2 regions of the Isoptericola sp. b515 genome follow, and region 2 is predicted to be linked to the other one. Evidence: riboswitches for the same ligand, from Rfam matches in the RefSeq annotation. Region 2 holds a riboswitch; the other holds the start of a gene.
The links. A riboswitch is a leader RNA that binds a small molecule or an ion and turns the genes downstream of it on or off. The one in region 2 is predicted to bind S-adenosylmethionine.
Positions count from the first base shown of each region.

Region 1: linked by a shared signal. The riboswitch ahead of Q6350_RS02590 (aminotransferase class V-fold PLP-dependent enzyme) and the one ahead of Q6350_RS04015 (methylenetetrahydrofolate reductase) in region 2 are both predicted to bind S-adenosylmethionine.

Region 1 covers NZ_JAUQYR010000001.1:548,824-555,892, forward strand. Annotated here, with positions in the region: gene Q6350_RS02570 (3-oxoacyl-ACP reductase) at 1-222, shown strand, start outside; gene Q6350_RS02575 (MaoC/PaaZ C-terminal domain-containing protein) at 219-1,229, shown strand; gene Q6350_RS02580 (hypothetical protein) at 1,308-1,886, opposite strand; gene Q6350_RS02585 (amidase) at 1,930-3,378, shown strand; gene Q6350_RS02590 (aminotransferase class V-fold PLP-dependent enzyme) at 3,385-4,809, opposite strand; SAM riboswitch class IV at 4,841-4,956, opposite strand; gene Q6350_RS02595 (rhodanese-like domain-containing protein) at 5,254-5,709, shown strand; gene Q6350_RS02600 (O-succinylhomoserine sulfhydrylase) at 5,706-6,977, shown strand; gene Q6350_RS02605 (DUF6226 family protein) at 6,996-7,069, shown strand, end outside.
Region 2 covers NZ_JAUQYR010000001.1:886,814-893,882, reverse strand. Annotated here, with positions in the region: gene metE (5-methyltetrahydropteroyltriglutamate--homocysteine S-methyltransferase) at 1-2,045, opposite strand, end outside; gene Q6350_RS04015 (methylenetetrahydrofolate reductase) at 2,135-3,100, opposite strand; SAM riboswitch class I at 3,169-3,276, opposite strand; gene Q6350_RS04010 (NADP-dependent oxidoreductase) at 3,340-4,242, opposite strand; gene Q6350_RS04005 (NYN domain-containing protein) at 4,347-5,537, shown strand; gene Q6350_RS04000 (1-acyl-sn-glycerol-3-phosphate acyltransferase) at 5,585-6,232, shown strand; gene Q6350_RS03995 (App1 family protein) at 6,308-7,069, opposite strand, start outside.

The DNA of each region.
Region 1 (7,069 bases), 340 kb from region 2:
GGCGGCACCGCGAACGCGGTCGCCCCCGGGTTCATCGAGACCGACATGACGGCGTCGATCCCGATCGCCACGCGGTCCGTGGCACGGCTGCTGCCGACGCTCTCCCAGGGCGGCGAGCCGGTGGACGTCGCCGAGGCCGTCGCCTTCCTGGCCTGGCCCGCGACGGCCGGCGTCAACGGTCAGGTCCTGCGGGTGTGCGGACAGCACATGGTGGGCCAGTGACGGCGGCGCCCCCGCGCACGGCCGACGGCCGCGAGCTGCGCGTCGAGACCCAGCCGAGCCTCCCCGGGCTCGGCGGGCTCTACGCGCGGGGCGCGGCCGCCTCGGGCCTGATCGCGGCCGGCCGCGCGCTGCCGTCGATCCCGGGCATCGGGGAGGCCCGCGGATCGGAGACCCGGGCGGACGCCTCGGACGGGGACCTCACCCTGCCCGACGTGGCCTACCGCGTCGGTGGGGTGCGCACCGACGACCTCGAGCGCCACCTGCACGACTACCAGCGGCTGGTGCACGAGCCGGTGGGCAACACGATGCCGGCCGGCTACCTGCACGTGCTCACCTTCCCGCTGACGACCGGGATCATGGTGCGCAACGACTTCCCGCTGCCCCTGCTCGGCATGGTGCACCTGGCGAACCGGGTCGAGCTGCGCGGGCCGGTCACGGTCGGCGACGTCCTCGAGGTGCGGGCGTGGGCGGAGAACCTGCGTCCGCACCGGCGCGGGGTGCAGGTGGACCTCGTCGCCGAGGTCCGCCGCGACGCCGGCGACGAGACGGAGCCGCCCGTGTGGCGCGGTGTCTCGACGCACCTGGCCAAGGGGTACTTCCTCGAGGACGGCGACGGCGCGTCGGAGGCCGACCGGCCGCGCGGGGAGTGGACACCGCCCCTGCCCACCGGCCGGTGGGTGCTGGGGCCGGAGACCGGCCGTGCCTACGCGGCGGTGTCCGGGGACCGCAACCCCATCCACATGTCGGCGCTGTCGGCCAAGGCGTTCGGCTTCCCGCGGGCGATCGCGCACGGGATGTACTCCGCGGCGCGGGCGCTGGCCGACGTCGGCCCCGGGCGCGGGGACGCGTACCGGTGGACCGTGGAGTTCGCCAAGCCCGTGCTGCTGCCCGCCACCGTGGACGTGGCGATCACGCCCGAGGAGGGCGACGGGGCCGGGTTCTCCTACGTGGGATGGAACGCCCGCAAGGGGCTGCGGCACTTCTCCGGCGAGGTCACGCCGCTCTGAACGGCCCCCCGCCGGAGTCGGCACGTCGGCGGGCCCGAGGCGCAGCGCCTGCGCTGCCTCGGGCCCGCGACGTCGGGGTCACGCGACGACCGGCTGCTGCTCCTGCAGCTCGGGACGGTCCCGGAGCCGCCACAGGAACACCAGGAACCAGATCAGGACGACGAACGTCAGCGCGCCGAGGAGGAGCACCACCGCACCGGCGCCCACGAGCCAGCCGGTGGTCCCCGGCGTCGGGCCGGCCGAGAGCAGCACGGGGCTCGATCCGAGCCCCAGGGCGACCACCGTGAGCGCGACGTCCGTCGCCCGCAGGATCCGGGCGTGCCGGACCACCTGTGGCTCGTGCGCCAGCACGCGGGCGATCCCCGTGCAGATCGCGACGACCACCACCGTGAGCGCGAGCGTCTCGACCGCCCCGAGCACGGAGACGACGCCGGCCCCGACCGTCAGGCCGGGGACGAGCTGGACGATCGATCCGAGCCCGCCGAGCACCGCACCGACGGCGGCGACCGCAAAGGCCCGGTCGCGGACCGCGAGGAGCCGCAAGGCCTTCACCACCAGGATCCAGCCGATCAGGTCGACGACGACGTCGAACCCGTCGAAACGCAGGTCGAGAACGACGATGACCAGGCCCCCGACGACGATCTGCAGCGGTCTCATGCGGCGGAGAGTAGCGCAGGGCGTCCCGGCGTAGGGTCGGGCCATGGACGCCCTGCACGAGCAGACCGCCCTGGAGCTCCGCGACCGGCTGCGCGCCGGTGAGCTGACCCCGGGTGAGGTGACCGACCACTTCCTGGCCCGGATCGCGGCACGCAACGACGAGCTGGGCGCGTTCGCCCGCGTCACCCCCGAGAGGGCTCGGGAGCGCGCGACGCAGCTGGGTCCGCCGTCGGGGCCCCTGTGGGGGATGCCGACCGCCGACAAGGACCTGTGGAACCGGGCCGGAGTGCCGACCGGCTTCGGCACGCGCGCCATGGAGGGCTTCGTGCCCGAGGAGTCCGACGACGTCGTCCTGGACCTCGACGCCGCCGGGATCGTCAGCCTGGGCAAGACCGCGACGCCCGAGCTGGGGTTCCCCGCCTACACCGAGCCGCTGGCGGGGCCCGTGGCACGCAACCCGTGGGACCTCGCGCGCGGCGCCGGCGGCTCCAGCGGCGGGGCGGCGGTCGCGGTGGCCGCGGGCCTGCTGCCCTTCGCCCCGGGGTCCGACGGCGGGGGGTCCGTCCGGATCCCGGCCGCCGCCTGCGGCGTCGTGGGTCTCAAACCCTCGCGCGGCCTGCTGCCCGCGGGGTCCGGGATCGAGGCCCTCGGCGGCCTCGTGGTCAACGGACCGATCGCCCGGACGACGGCGGACACGGCGCTGCTGCTCGAGGGGATGCTGCGCCGGACCCCGGACGGCCACGTCGACCACCGGTTCACGCTGCGCACCCCGGCGGCGCACGCGGGGTCATACCTCGCGGCCGCGCTGCGCGGCGAGGTCCCCGGGCGGGACGACGACGGCGACCGGTTCCGGGTGGGGGTCACCACCTGGAACGCCTGGGACGACTACTACGACGTCACCGTGGCGCCGGAGGCACGGGCGGCCCTCGACGCGGGCGTCCGGGCGCTGGCGGGTCTCGGGCACGGCGTCGAGGAGCACACCTGGGACCCGGTCCCGGAGTACGGCGACGCCTTCCGCAGCCTGTGGATGGGCGGCGCGTCGGCGGTACCGATCGACGACGACGCGGTGCTGGACCAGCTCGAGCCGCTGACGGCATGGCTGATCCGCCGCGGCCGGCAGGTGCCGGCCCGCGAGCTCGCCGAGGCCCTGGCGACGCTGACCGGGTTCGAGCGGACCCTCATCGCCGGGATGGGCGACCTGGACGCCGTCGTCACTCCCGCACTGGCGATGACGCCGCGGCCGATCGGCTGGTTCGACGCCGCCGACCCGGACCACAACTTCGCCCAGCAGTGCCAGTACACGCCGTTCACGTCGTGGCTCAACGTGGCCGGGCTGCCCGCGATCACCGTGCCGACGCACTGGACGGCGGACGGGCTGCCCATGGGGGTGCAGATCATCGGCCGTCCCGGCGGCGAGGTCACGCTGCTGGCGCTCGCCGCCCAGCTCGAGGACGTGCTGCGCTGGCCGGAGAGGCACCCGCCCGTCTGGTGAGGCCGGTCAGTCGGGGACGCAGGCGAACGCCTCGTCACCGCCGGGGCCGGCCGTGGCCAGCAGGCCGTCCAGCCCGGACCCCTCGGGCACCGGACGCGGGTCGTCCACGACGACCCACAACCCGTCGACGACGGCGTAGTCGGCCCGCGGCCCGTCGGCGACGAGCGCAGCCACGGCGGCCACGAGCCGCTCGACCTCCTCGCCGGCCGTGCCGGCGCCGACGGACGCGCGGACGGCCCCGGCGCGGTACCCGAGCCGGGTGAGCAACGGGTGCGCGCAGAAGCGACCGTCCCGCACGCCGATGCCGTGCTCCGCGGACAGGTAGGCGGCGACCTGGCCGGGCTCGTAGCCGGACACCGTGAACGTGACGACGCCGACCGTGTCGGGGGCGTCGGGCCACAGACGGACGACCTCGACGCCGTCGATCGCCTCCAGCCCGTCGACCAGCCGGGCCCGCAGCGCGTCCTCGTGCTCGCGCAGGGCCACGGTGTCGACGGCGGCGAGCGTCTCGCAGGCGGCGGCGAGCGCCACCGCGCCGAGCACGTTGGGCGAGCCGGCCTCGTGGCGGGCCGGGCCGTCGTGCCAGTCGGTCCCGTCCACGCGCACGCTGCGCACCGCGCCGCCGCCGGCGAGGTAGGGCGTGCCGGCGTCCAGCCAGTCGCGGCGGCCGACCAGGGCGCCGGCACCGAACGGCGCGTAGGCCTTGTGGCCGGAGAAGGCGACGTAGTCGACCCCGGTCTGCGCCAGCGAGAAGCGGCGGTGCGGCACGAGCTGGGCGCCGTCCAGCACCACCCGGGCGCCGGCGCCGTGCGCGGCGGCGACGACGTCGGCGACCGGCAGCGTCTCGCCGGTGACGTTGGAGGCCCCGGTGACGGCCAGCAGGGCGTAACCGCGCCCCGCGGCCGCCCCGGCGGCGAGCTCGGCACGGACCGCCTCGAGCGTGGCGGCGACCGTGCCGCGACCGGTGAGGACCGTGGCGTCGGTCGCGCGCTGCCACGGCAGGAGGTTCGCGTGGTGCTCGACGTCGAGGACGAGCACGCGGCCCGGCGTGCCGTCCGCGGCGGGGACGCATCCGGCGAGCAGGTTGAGCGCGTCGGTGGTGTTGCGCACCAGCAGGGTGAGGTCGTCCGGGCGGGCACCGACGAACTCGCCGATGGTGGCGCGGGCGGACTCGTACAGCGTGGTGGAGACCTGCGAGAGGTAGCCGGCGCCCCGGTGCACCGAGGCGTACAGCGGCAGGGCCGCTGTGACGCGGTCGCCGACGGCCTGCAGCGCGGGCGCCGAGGCGGCGACGTCGAGGTTGGCGTACGGCACGCGCCGTCCGTCGACCAGCGGGGCGGGGGTGTCGTGCCCGAGGACGGGCAGCACCGGCGTCAGCGCGTCGACCCGGTCGACACTCGGACAGGCGGGGCTCTCGGCGATCGTGGTCATGGCGTCCTCCTCGGTGTCCCGGGGAGCCGTCTCCCCGCGCTTGCCCGACGCCGGTCGGCGCCGTGCCTGGTCGTCACCCGGGGCACCCCGCCGCGAGGGGAGGGTTGCCGGCCAGCGAGCCGGGGCTTGGCGCTGGCGCTCTTGACCTGGTGCCAGGTTCACGGATCCGCGCCGGGGTGTCAACAGATGGTCAGATGGTCTCGCGATGTGGTCGTCTCGCGGTCGAGCAAGCCCGGGGCGCGGCACGGCGTCCACCAAGCGAGACCGACGTCCCGCTTCATGGACGCCGTCGCGTACGATCGTGGAGACCATCCCGAGCGGCCGAGTGACGTGGCACGTCGACGCCGCAGCAACCCCGCGGGACCGTGCCGTCGTCGTCGACCGCGACGAGCGAGCACGGGACCGGGCGCGGGTGCTACCGCCACGACCGATGGGAGGAGTGCCGTGACCGCACCGATCGAACCCCGACCCGCGCAGGGCTACGCCGGCGACCTGACCCCGCAGCAGGCATGGGACCTGCTCGCCGCCGAACCCGGCGCCGTCCTGGTCGACGTCCGCACCGAAGGCGAGTGGCGCACGATCGGGGTGCCCGACGTCGCCTCGCTGGACAAGACGGCCGTCTTCACGCAGTGGGTCACCGGCGACGGCCGACCCAACCCGGGATTCCTCGCCGAGCTCGAGGCCGCCGGCGTGCCCACCGACCAGCCCGTGGTGTTCCTGTGCCGCTCCGGGCAGCGCTCCATCGGCGCCGCTCGCCTGGCGACGTCGGCGGGCTACGGCCCCGCCTACAACGTGCTCGAGGGTTTCGAGGGGCCGGTGGGCCCGTTCGGCGCCCGCGACCAGGCCGGGTGGAAGGTCCGCGAGCTGCCGCACACCGCCTACGCCGAGCCGACCCGGTGACCCGCACCGAGATCCCCACCGGCCCCGGCCCGAACCCCGAGCCGTACGGCGGCGCCGGCCACGCGCCCCTGCCCCCGACCGCACGTCCCGCCACCCTCGCCGTCCGCGGGGGCCACCGCCGCTCGGACTTCTCCGAGACGTCGGAGGCGATGTTCCTCACCCAGGGCTACACCTACGACTCCGCCGCCGACGCCGAGGCAGCGTTCGCCGGCGACCACTCCCGGTTCGTGTACTCCCGGTACGGCAACCCGACGGTGCGCACCTTCGAGGAACGCCTGCGCCTCATCGAGGGGGCCGAGGCCTGCTACTCCACCGCCACCGGGATGTCCGCGGTGTTCACCACGCTGGCCGCCCTGGTGCGCAGCGGGTCGCGGATCGTCTCGGCCCGGGCCCTGTTCGGCTCCACGAACGTCATCTACGACGAGATCCTCGCCAAGTGGGACGTGCAGGTCGACCTGGTCGACGGGCACGTGACGTCGCAGTGGGAGGAGGCCCTGGCCACCACCGCCGACGTCGTCTTCTTCGAGACACCGTCGAACCCCATGCAGGAGCTCGTCGACGTGCGGCGCGTGTGCGAGCTCGCCCACGCCGCGGGTGCCGTCGTCGTGGTCGACAACGTGTTCGCCACCCCGGTCCTGCAGCGGCCGCTCGAGCTGGGCGCCGACATCGTCGTGTACTCGGCGACCAAGCACGTCGACGGCCAGGGCCGGGTGCTCGGCGGGGCGATCCTCGGCCCCCGGGAGTTCCTGTCCGGACCGGTCGAGACGTTCCTGCGGCACACGGGGCCGTCGCTCAGCCCGTTCAACGCCTGGGTGCTGCTCAAGGGGCTGGAGACCCTCGACGTGCGGGTGCGCGCGCAGAACGCGAGCGCGCTGCAGCTCGCCGAGTACCTCGAGTCCGCCGACGGCGTCACCGGCGTGCGCTACCCGTTCCTGGCCTCCCACCCGCAGCACGAGCTGGCGAAGGCCCAGCAGACCGGGGGCGGCACCGTGGTCACGTTCGACCTCGCGGTGCCCGACGACGCCACCCCGGAGCAGGCGAAGCAGCGGACGTTCCGTTTCCTGGACGCGCTGCAGATCGTCGACATCTCGAACAACCTCGGGGACGCCAAGTCCTTGGTCACGCACCCCGCCACGACGACGCACCGGCGGCTCGGCGCCGAGGGCCGCGCGGCCGTCGGCATCCACGAGACCACGGTGCGGCTGTCCGTCGGGCTCGAGGACCCGCTGGACATCGTCGAGGACGTCGCCCAGGCGCTGCGGGCCTGACCCCCCGTTCCGCCGAGCATGCCGTCGCGGCCCGTCCCGGCACCGGGACGGGCCGCGAAGACCTGTTCGCCGTCGCGAGAGCATGGTCGCGG
Region 2 (7,069 bases):
CCCACCGACCAGTCGAGGTAGGCCGGCTGGTCGGTCCGCCGCAACGGCAGCAGCTCGCGCAGCGCCGGCTCGTCCACCTGGACGACGGCGGTGCCCGCGGCCTCGAGGTCGGTCACCTCGTCGCGCAGGGCGAGCGCCACCTGGCGGGCGGTGTCGCCGAGCGGCTGGTCGTCGCGGACGAAGGACCAGGCCAGGATCGTCACCGGTCCGGTGAGCATGCCCTTGACCGGGCGCGCGGTGAGCGACTGGGCGTAGCGGGTCCACTCCACCGTCATCGGGGCGGGCCGCGTGACGTCGCCCCACAGGATCGGCGGGCGCACGCACCGCGACCCGTACGACTGCACCCAGCCGAGGTCCGTCGTCGCGAACCCGTCCAGCAGCTCGGCGAAGTACTGGACCATGTCGTTGCGCTCCGGCTCACCGTGCACCAGCACGTCCAGGCCGATGTCCTCCTGCAGCGCGATCACCCGGGCGATCTCGTCCCGCATCGCGGCGCGGTACGCGTCGTCGGCCAGCTCGCCCTTCGCCCACGCCGACCGCGTGCGGCGGATCTCGGCCGTCTGCGGGAACGAACCGATCGTCGTCGTCGGCAGCGGCGGCAGGTCGAGGCTCTCGCGCTGGGCGGCGACGCGTCCCGCGTGATCACCCCGGGCGAAGTCCGTCGCGGACAGCGCGGCGAGCCGCTCCCGGACGGCGGGGACGACGACGCCGGTCGCGGCGGCCCGGTCGGCCAGCGCGGCGCTCGCCTCCTCGAGCTCGGCGCGCACCGCGTCCGGCCCGTCGGTCAGGGCCCGGGCGAGCGTCGTCACCTCGCCGACCTTCTGGTCGGCGAACGCCAGCCAGCGGCGCAGCGCCTCGGTCCGCCCGGCCCGCTCGGCGGCGGGGCCGGACCAGGTCTCGTCGTCGACGTCGTGCGGCACGTGCAGCAGGGACGTCGACGTGCCGACGGCCAACGACCGGGCGCCGAGCCCGCGCAACGCCTCGAGCGTGCCCCGTCGCGCAGCGAGGTCGGTGCGCCAGACGTTGTGCCCGTCGACGACACCGGCCACCAGCGTCTTCGTGCCCAGGCCCGGGACCGAGCCGTCGGGGGCGGAGCCCCTCGGCACCGCACCCTGGACCAGGTCGATCGCGATGGCGTCGACGTCCGTCCCGGCCAGCAGCGCGAGCCCGTCCCGGGCCGGTCGGCCGTCGGCGCCCGGGGCGGCCAGCCCGCCGAACGGCGCGGCCACGAGGAGGCGCGGTCGCTCGGGCACGGTGTCCAGCGCGTCGTCCGCCGACGCGGGTGCCAGACCGGTCGCCAGCTCCCGGTAGGCCCGGGCGATCGCGGCGTCGACCCGCTCCGGGTCGGCGTCCACCGAGTCCGTCACCAGCACGGGCTCGTCGAGCTGCACCCACGGGACGCCGACGGCGGCGAGGGCCCGCAGCAGCTCGGCGTACGCCGCGACGACGTCGTCGAGCCGGTCGAGCGGGTGGAACCCGTCGCCCGCGTCGTCGGCCGCCTTCGACAGCGCCAGGAAGGTCACGGGTCCCACGAGCACCGGCCGCGTGGTGACCCCGGCCTCCTTCGCCTCGGCGTACTCGCGCACGACGCGGTGGTCGGCGAAGGAGATCGGTGTCGTCTCGCTGATCTCGGGGACCAGGTAGTGGTAGTTCGTGTCGAACCACTTGGTCATCTCCAGCGGGGCGTCCTCGCCGCGTCCGCGGGCGACGGTGAAGTAGCCGTCGAGGTCGAGGGAGCCGTCGTCGGCGTCCAGGAGGTCCCGGAACCGGGCCGGGACGGCGCCGAGCAGGGCGACGACGTCGAGCACCTGGTCGTAGTACGAGAACGAACCCGGGACGGAGCCGTCCTCGGGGTCGAGACCGAGCGCGACGAGCCGCTGCACGGTCTCGCGGCGCAGGGTGCCGGCCGCGACCTCGAGGTCGACGGCGTCCGTGCGGCCGGCCCAGTACGCCTCGACGGCGCGCTTGAGCTCACGGCGGCGGCCGATCCGGGGGTAGCCGAGGATGGTGCCGCCGGGGAACGGGGTGGTGGTCGGAACGGTCATGAGCAGTCCTTTCGCGGGCTCCGGGACGCGTGGTGGGGACGACGGGGCTCCCCGGGACGCGGGTGCGTCCCGGGCAGCGGTCCGTCCCCTCAGAGCGCGGCCGGTGCGGGGGTCGGGATGCTCGGTACCCACGGCCTGCCGGCCAGGTCGGCGTCGTCGACGGGGACGGACGCCGGACCGCCGAGGTGGACACCCTCGAGCAGGTCCAGAGCGGGACGGTGCTTGTTGAACGTGTACACGTGCAGACCGGGCGCGCCGGCGTCGAGCACCCGTTGGGCGAGCTCGGTGCCGTACGCGGTCCCGTAGGCGTACTGCGCCTCCGGGTCCGGCCGGGAGTCCAGCGCGTCCAGCAGGTGCTGGGGCGCACGGACGCCGGTGAGCTCCTCGACGCGACGGAGCCGGCGCGGCTCGGTCGTGGGCAGCAGCCCGGCGAGGATCGGGATCGTCACACCGGCCGCGCGGGCCTCGGCGACGAAGTCGGTGTAGGAGTCGGCCTGGTAGAAGAACTGGGTGACGGCGAAGGACGCGCCGGCCTGCTGCTTCTCCAGCAGGCGCCGGACCTCCTGGGCACGGGTCGTGCCGGCCTGGACGTTGCCGTCGGGGAACGCGGCCACGGCGATCGTCAGCGGGCGGGCGGCGCCGCGGACGGCGGCAGCCGGGTCGGTGGCGCACCGCCGGGCCTCGACCTCCCGCAGCAGGTGCACGAGCTCGACGGCCGAGTGGACGCCGCCGGCGGGCGGTCGCCAGTCGGGCTGGTCCCGCGGCGGGTCGCCGCGCAGCGCGAGGAAGGATCGCACCCCGGCCTCGAGGAACTCGTCGACGACCTCCGAGACGTTCTCCCGCGAGGCGCCGACGCAGGTCAGGTGCGCGATCGGCAGCACGGGCGTGCCGGCGAGGAGTCGGGAGACGACGTCGCGGGCGGTGTCCCGGTCCCCGCCGCCCGCGCCGTAGGTCACCGACACGAAGTCCGGGCGCGCGGCGACGAGCCGACGGGCGGTCTCCCAGAACTTCGGGGCGGCGTCGGGTCGCCGCGGCGGCATGAGCTCGAAGCTCACCGTCGGGCGGGACGGTTCCGGGCGCGGCGGCGCGGGGAGATGCGGGGATGCCTCGGCGACCATGCGTCACTCCATCGGGCCTGGTGTTGAGCACCTTCGTCCTCGGGAGGCTTCCGTCGGAGAACGGGTTGCTGCGGCGTCGTCGAGCCAGGACTCTCGGCCGCTCTGGATGGCTTGTCGGGGTCCGACCCTACGCGCTGTTCAGCCTGCGGACAAGCGATGTCGCATGATGAGACGTGTCAGGGGGTGAGGACGACCTTGCCCCCGCCACGGCCGCTCTCGACCAGCGCGTGGGCGCGTGCCGCGTCGTCGAGCCGCAGGACCTCGCCGAGCGTCGTGGTGAGCTCGCCCCGCGCGAGGGAGGTGACGTCCTCGGCCAGCTCGTCGGGGTCGCGCCGGGCCCCGGAGCTGAAGGTGATCCCGAGGTCGGAGGCCGCCGGGTCCGCGATGGTGACGATGCGCTCCGTCCCGCCGCGCAGCGTGATCGAGTCGGGCAGGACGCCCGCGCCGGTGGTGTCCAGGACCGCGTCGACGCCCGACGGTGCCAGGTCCCGCACCCGCTCGACGAGGCCCGGCCCGTACGTGGTCGGCGTGGCGCCGAGCGCCGCGACGCGGTCCTGGTTCGCCGGCGAGGCGGTGCCGATCACCGTCGCCCCCCGGCGTCGGGCGAGCTGCACGGCGAGCTCGCCCACCGACCCGGACGCGCCGTGCACGAGCAGGGTCTCGCCGTCGGTCACCCCGAGCACGCGCAGGACTCGGTGCGCGGTCTCCGCCGAGACGGGCACCGTGACGGCACGGGCGGGGTCGAGGCCGTCCGGGACGAGCGCGAACGTGGAGGTCAGGGCCAGCTCGGCGTACCCGCCCGTGTCGGCGAACCCGACGACCCGGTCACCGGGCCGCACGCCCGTCACGTCGTCGCCCACGGCGTCCACGACACCCACGACCTCCAGCCCCGGCACGGCGGGGAACTCCGGCAGGGGAACACCGGGGATCCGGGCGGCGCGGGTCTTGAGGTCCCAGCCGTTGACGGCCGCGGCCTCGACCCGCACGCGGACCTGGCCGGCGGCCGGTTCCGGTGCCGGGACGTCGGCGAGGTGCAGGACCTCGGGTCCGCCGAGCTCGGTGAACACGATCGCGCGCACGGGTACCTCCTGGGGCTGTGGACCTGCCGGTCCGTCGAGCGTCTCACGTCGGCTCCGGCCGTCCCGGGGCGACCCCCGGCTCGCGCGGGGCATAGTGTGGCGCCATGGAACGTGAAGAGCGCCTGGCCGTCTTCCTCGACTACGAGAACCTGGCGCTCGGCGCCCGGGAGCACCTGGGTGGGATGCAGTTCGACTTCGGTCCGATCGCGGACGCCCTGGCCGTGCGCGGCCGGGTCGTGACCCGCCGGGCGTACGCCGACTGGTCCTACTTCGACGAGGACCGCCGCATGCTGACCCGCCACCAGGTCGAGCTCATCGAGATGCCGCAGCGCATGGGGGCGTCGCGCAAGAACGCCGCCGACATCAAGATGGTCGTCGACGCGATCGAGATGGCGTTCGAACGCGACTACATCACCACGTTCGTCATGTGCACCGGCGACTCGGACTTCTCCCCGCTGGTCACCAAGCTGCGCGAGCTCGACAAGAACGTCATCGGCGTCGGCGTGGAGAAGTCCACGTCCCGCCTGCTGCCGGGGGCCTGCGACGAGTTCCTCTTCTACGACCGGCTCGAGGGCGTCGACGTGCCCGACGAGGCCGAGCAGTCCGCGCGCAAGAAGTCGTCGGGCAGGAAGTCCGGCGCCGCCACGGGGGCGACGGCTCGTGGCGGCCGACGGACCACGACCCCGACCACGGCCGCCGAGGCCATCGAGGCCCCGGCATCGGGCGCGAAGAGCCGACGCAAGAAGGCCGAGCCGGCGCCCGAACCGGCGCCGCAGGCCTCCTTGGCGCCCGAGGTCGACGAGGACGACACCCCCGCCGGCGAACCGCCGAGCATGGAGGTCAAGGTCGCCCAGACGCTCGCCGGGCTGCAGGCCTCCTCGTCCGGCTCCGTCACGGCGTCCCAGCTCAAGCGCACGCTGGTGCGCAAGGAGCCGACGTTCACCGAGTCCGACTACGGGTTCCGGACGTTCACGGAGTTCCTGCGCTACCTCGCCGACCGAGACTTCGTCGTGCTGTCCGAGGGACCGTCGACGGGTGACCCCGTGGTCGAGCTGCCCGCGCAGCCGGACAGCGCCCACGCGTTCGACCTGCTGCGGGTCGTCGTCGGCGAGGCCGGGGACAGCACGCCGCTGTCCGGGCTGAAGAACCTGCTGCGCAAGCAGCGTCCGGACTTCTCCGAGAAGGCACTCGGCTACCGGGGCTTCCTGCAGTTCTGCCGCGGTGCGGAGGAGGCGGGTGCCGTGAAGCTGGCCTGGGACGACGACGCCGAGGACTACCTCGTCAGCCTCGGCTGAGACGCCGACGCGGACGGTCGCCGGACCGGCTCGGGCACAATAGGCCGGTGACCTACCGCGTCCTCAAGCTGATCCTGTCGCTCCTGGTGTACGTGTTCCTGCGGCCCCGGGTCACGGGGCTGCACCACGTGCCGCGACGCGGGCCGGTCATCCTCGCGAGCAACCACCTGTCGTTCATCGACTCGATCATCATCCCGCTGGTGACCCCGCGGCACGTCACGTTCATCGCGAAGGCCGAGTACTGGACCGGTCGGGGGCTCAAGGGGCGCGTCTACCGCTGGTTCTTCACCACCATGGGTCACATCCCCGTGGACCGCGAGGACCCCCGTGCCGGACAGCGCTCCCTGCAGGACGCCCTGCTGGTGCTGCAGCGCGGGGACGCGTTCGGGATCTACCCCGAGGGGACCCGATCCCGCGACGGCCGGCTGCACAAGGGGCACACGGGTGTGGCCTGGCTGGCGCTGGCCGGACCCGCGCCGATCGTGCCGGTGGCGCTGCGCGGGACCGACCGGGTCCAGCCGGTCGGCCGGCGCCTGCCCCGTCCGTACCGGGGGATCCAGGTCGACTTCGGGACCCCGATCGCGCCGCAGCGGCAGCTCCCCGCCGGCATGCGGCCGGCGCAGGCCCGCCGCGAGCTCACCGACGAGGTCATGGCCTCGATCCACGCCATGAGCGGCCAGGAGCTCGGCGCCTGACCACCGGCAGCCGGCCGGCCGCATCCCGGCCCGAGTCAGTACCAGGCTCGGCGAGTCAGCACGGCACCGCGCGACTCAGTCCCGGAGCACCCCGGGCACCCGGCCGAGACCCCGCGCGAGGACGGTGCCGTCCTCGCCCCGGATCACCGGTGTCGGGGCCGCCGCGTCGTCCAGCGGGTCCGTCGTCCCGGACGCGGGGTCGGTGACCGGGGCGCGGTCCGCCCCGGCGACCTGCCGGATCGCGACAGCGGCGATCCGGTCCGGCCACCGGTCGACGGCTTCCGCGTAGATCTCCGGGTCGTGCTGCCCGTTGTCCCCGACGAGCAGCCAGCGCACGTGCGGGAACCACGACATGAGCAGGTCGAGGCTGGCGGCCTTGTGCTCCCGGCCGCTGCGGAACCACCCGGTGAGCGTCGGCCCCCAGTCGGTCAGCAGCATCGGCCCGGCGGGGTAGTCCTCCCGCGCGAGGAACGCCCGCAGCGCCCCGGCCGTGTTCCAGGCGCCGTTGGAGACGTAGAAGAACGCGCCCGCGGGATGGGTCTCCTCGAGCTCCCGGTACAGCGCCGCCATGCCGGGCACCGCGCGGCGGGAGCCCGCCCGGCGCACGAACGTGTTCCAGGTGGCCAGGAGCGGACGGGGGACACCGGTGACCAGCGTCGTGTCGTCGATGTCGCTGACGACGCCGAACCGTGTCTCCGGGCCGAGGACCAGCACGGGGGCGGGTACCTCCGGTCCGTCCGGCGACCCCAGGCTGGACAGCTCGGCCTCCTGCAGCCCGGCCGGCAACGGCTCCCGGGAGGGCAGGTCCAGCTCGAGGTCGACGTACCCGGACCGGTC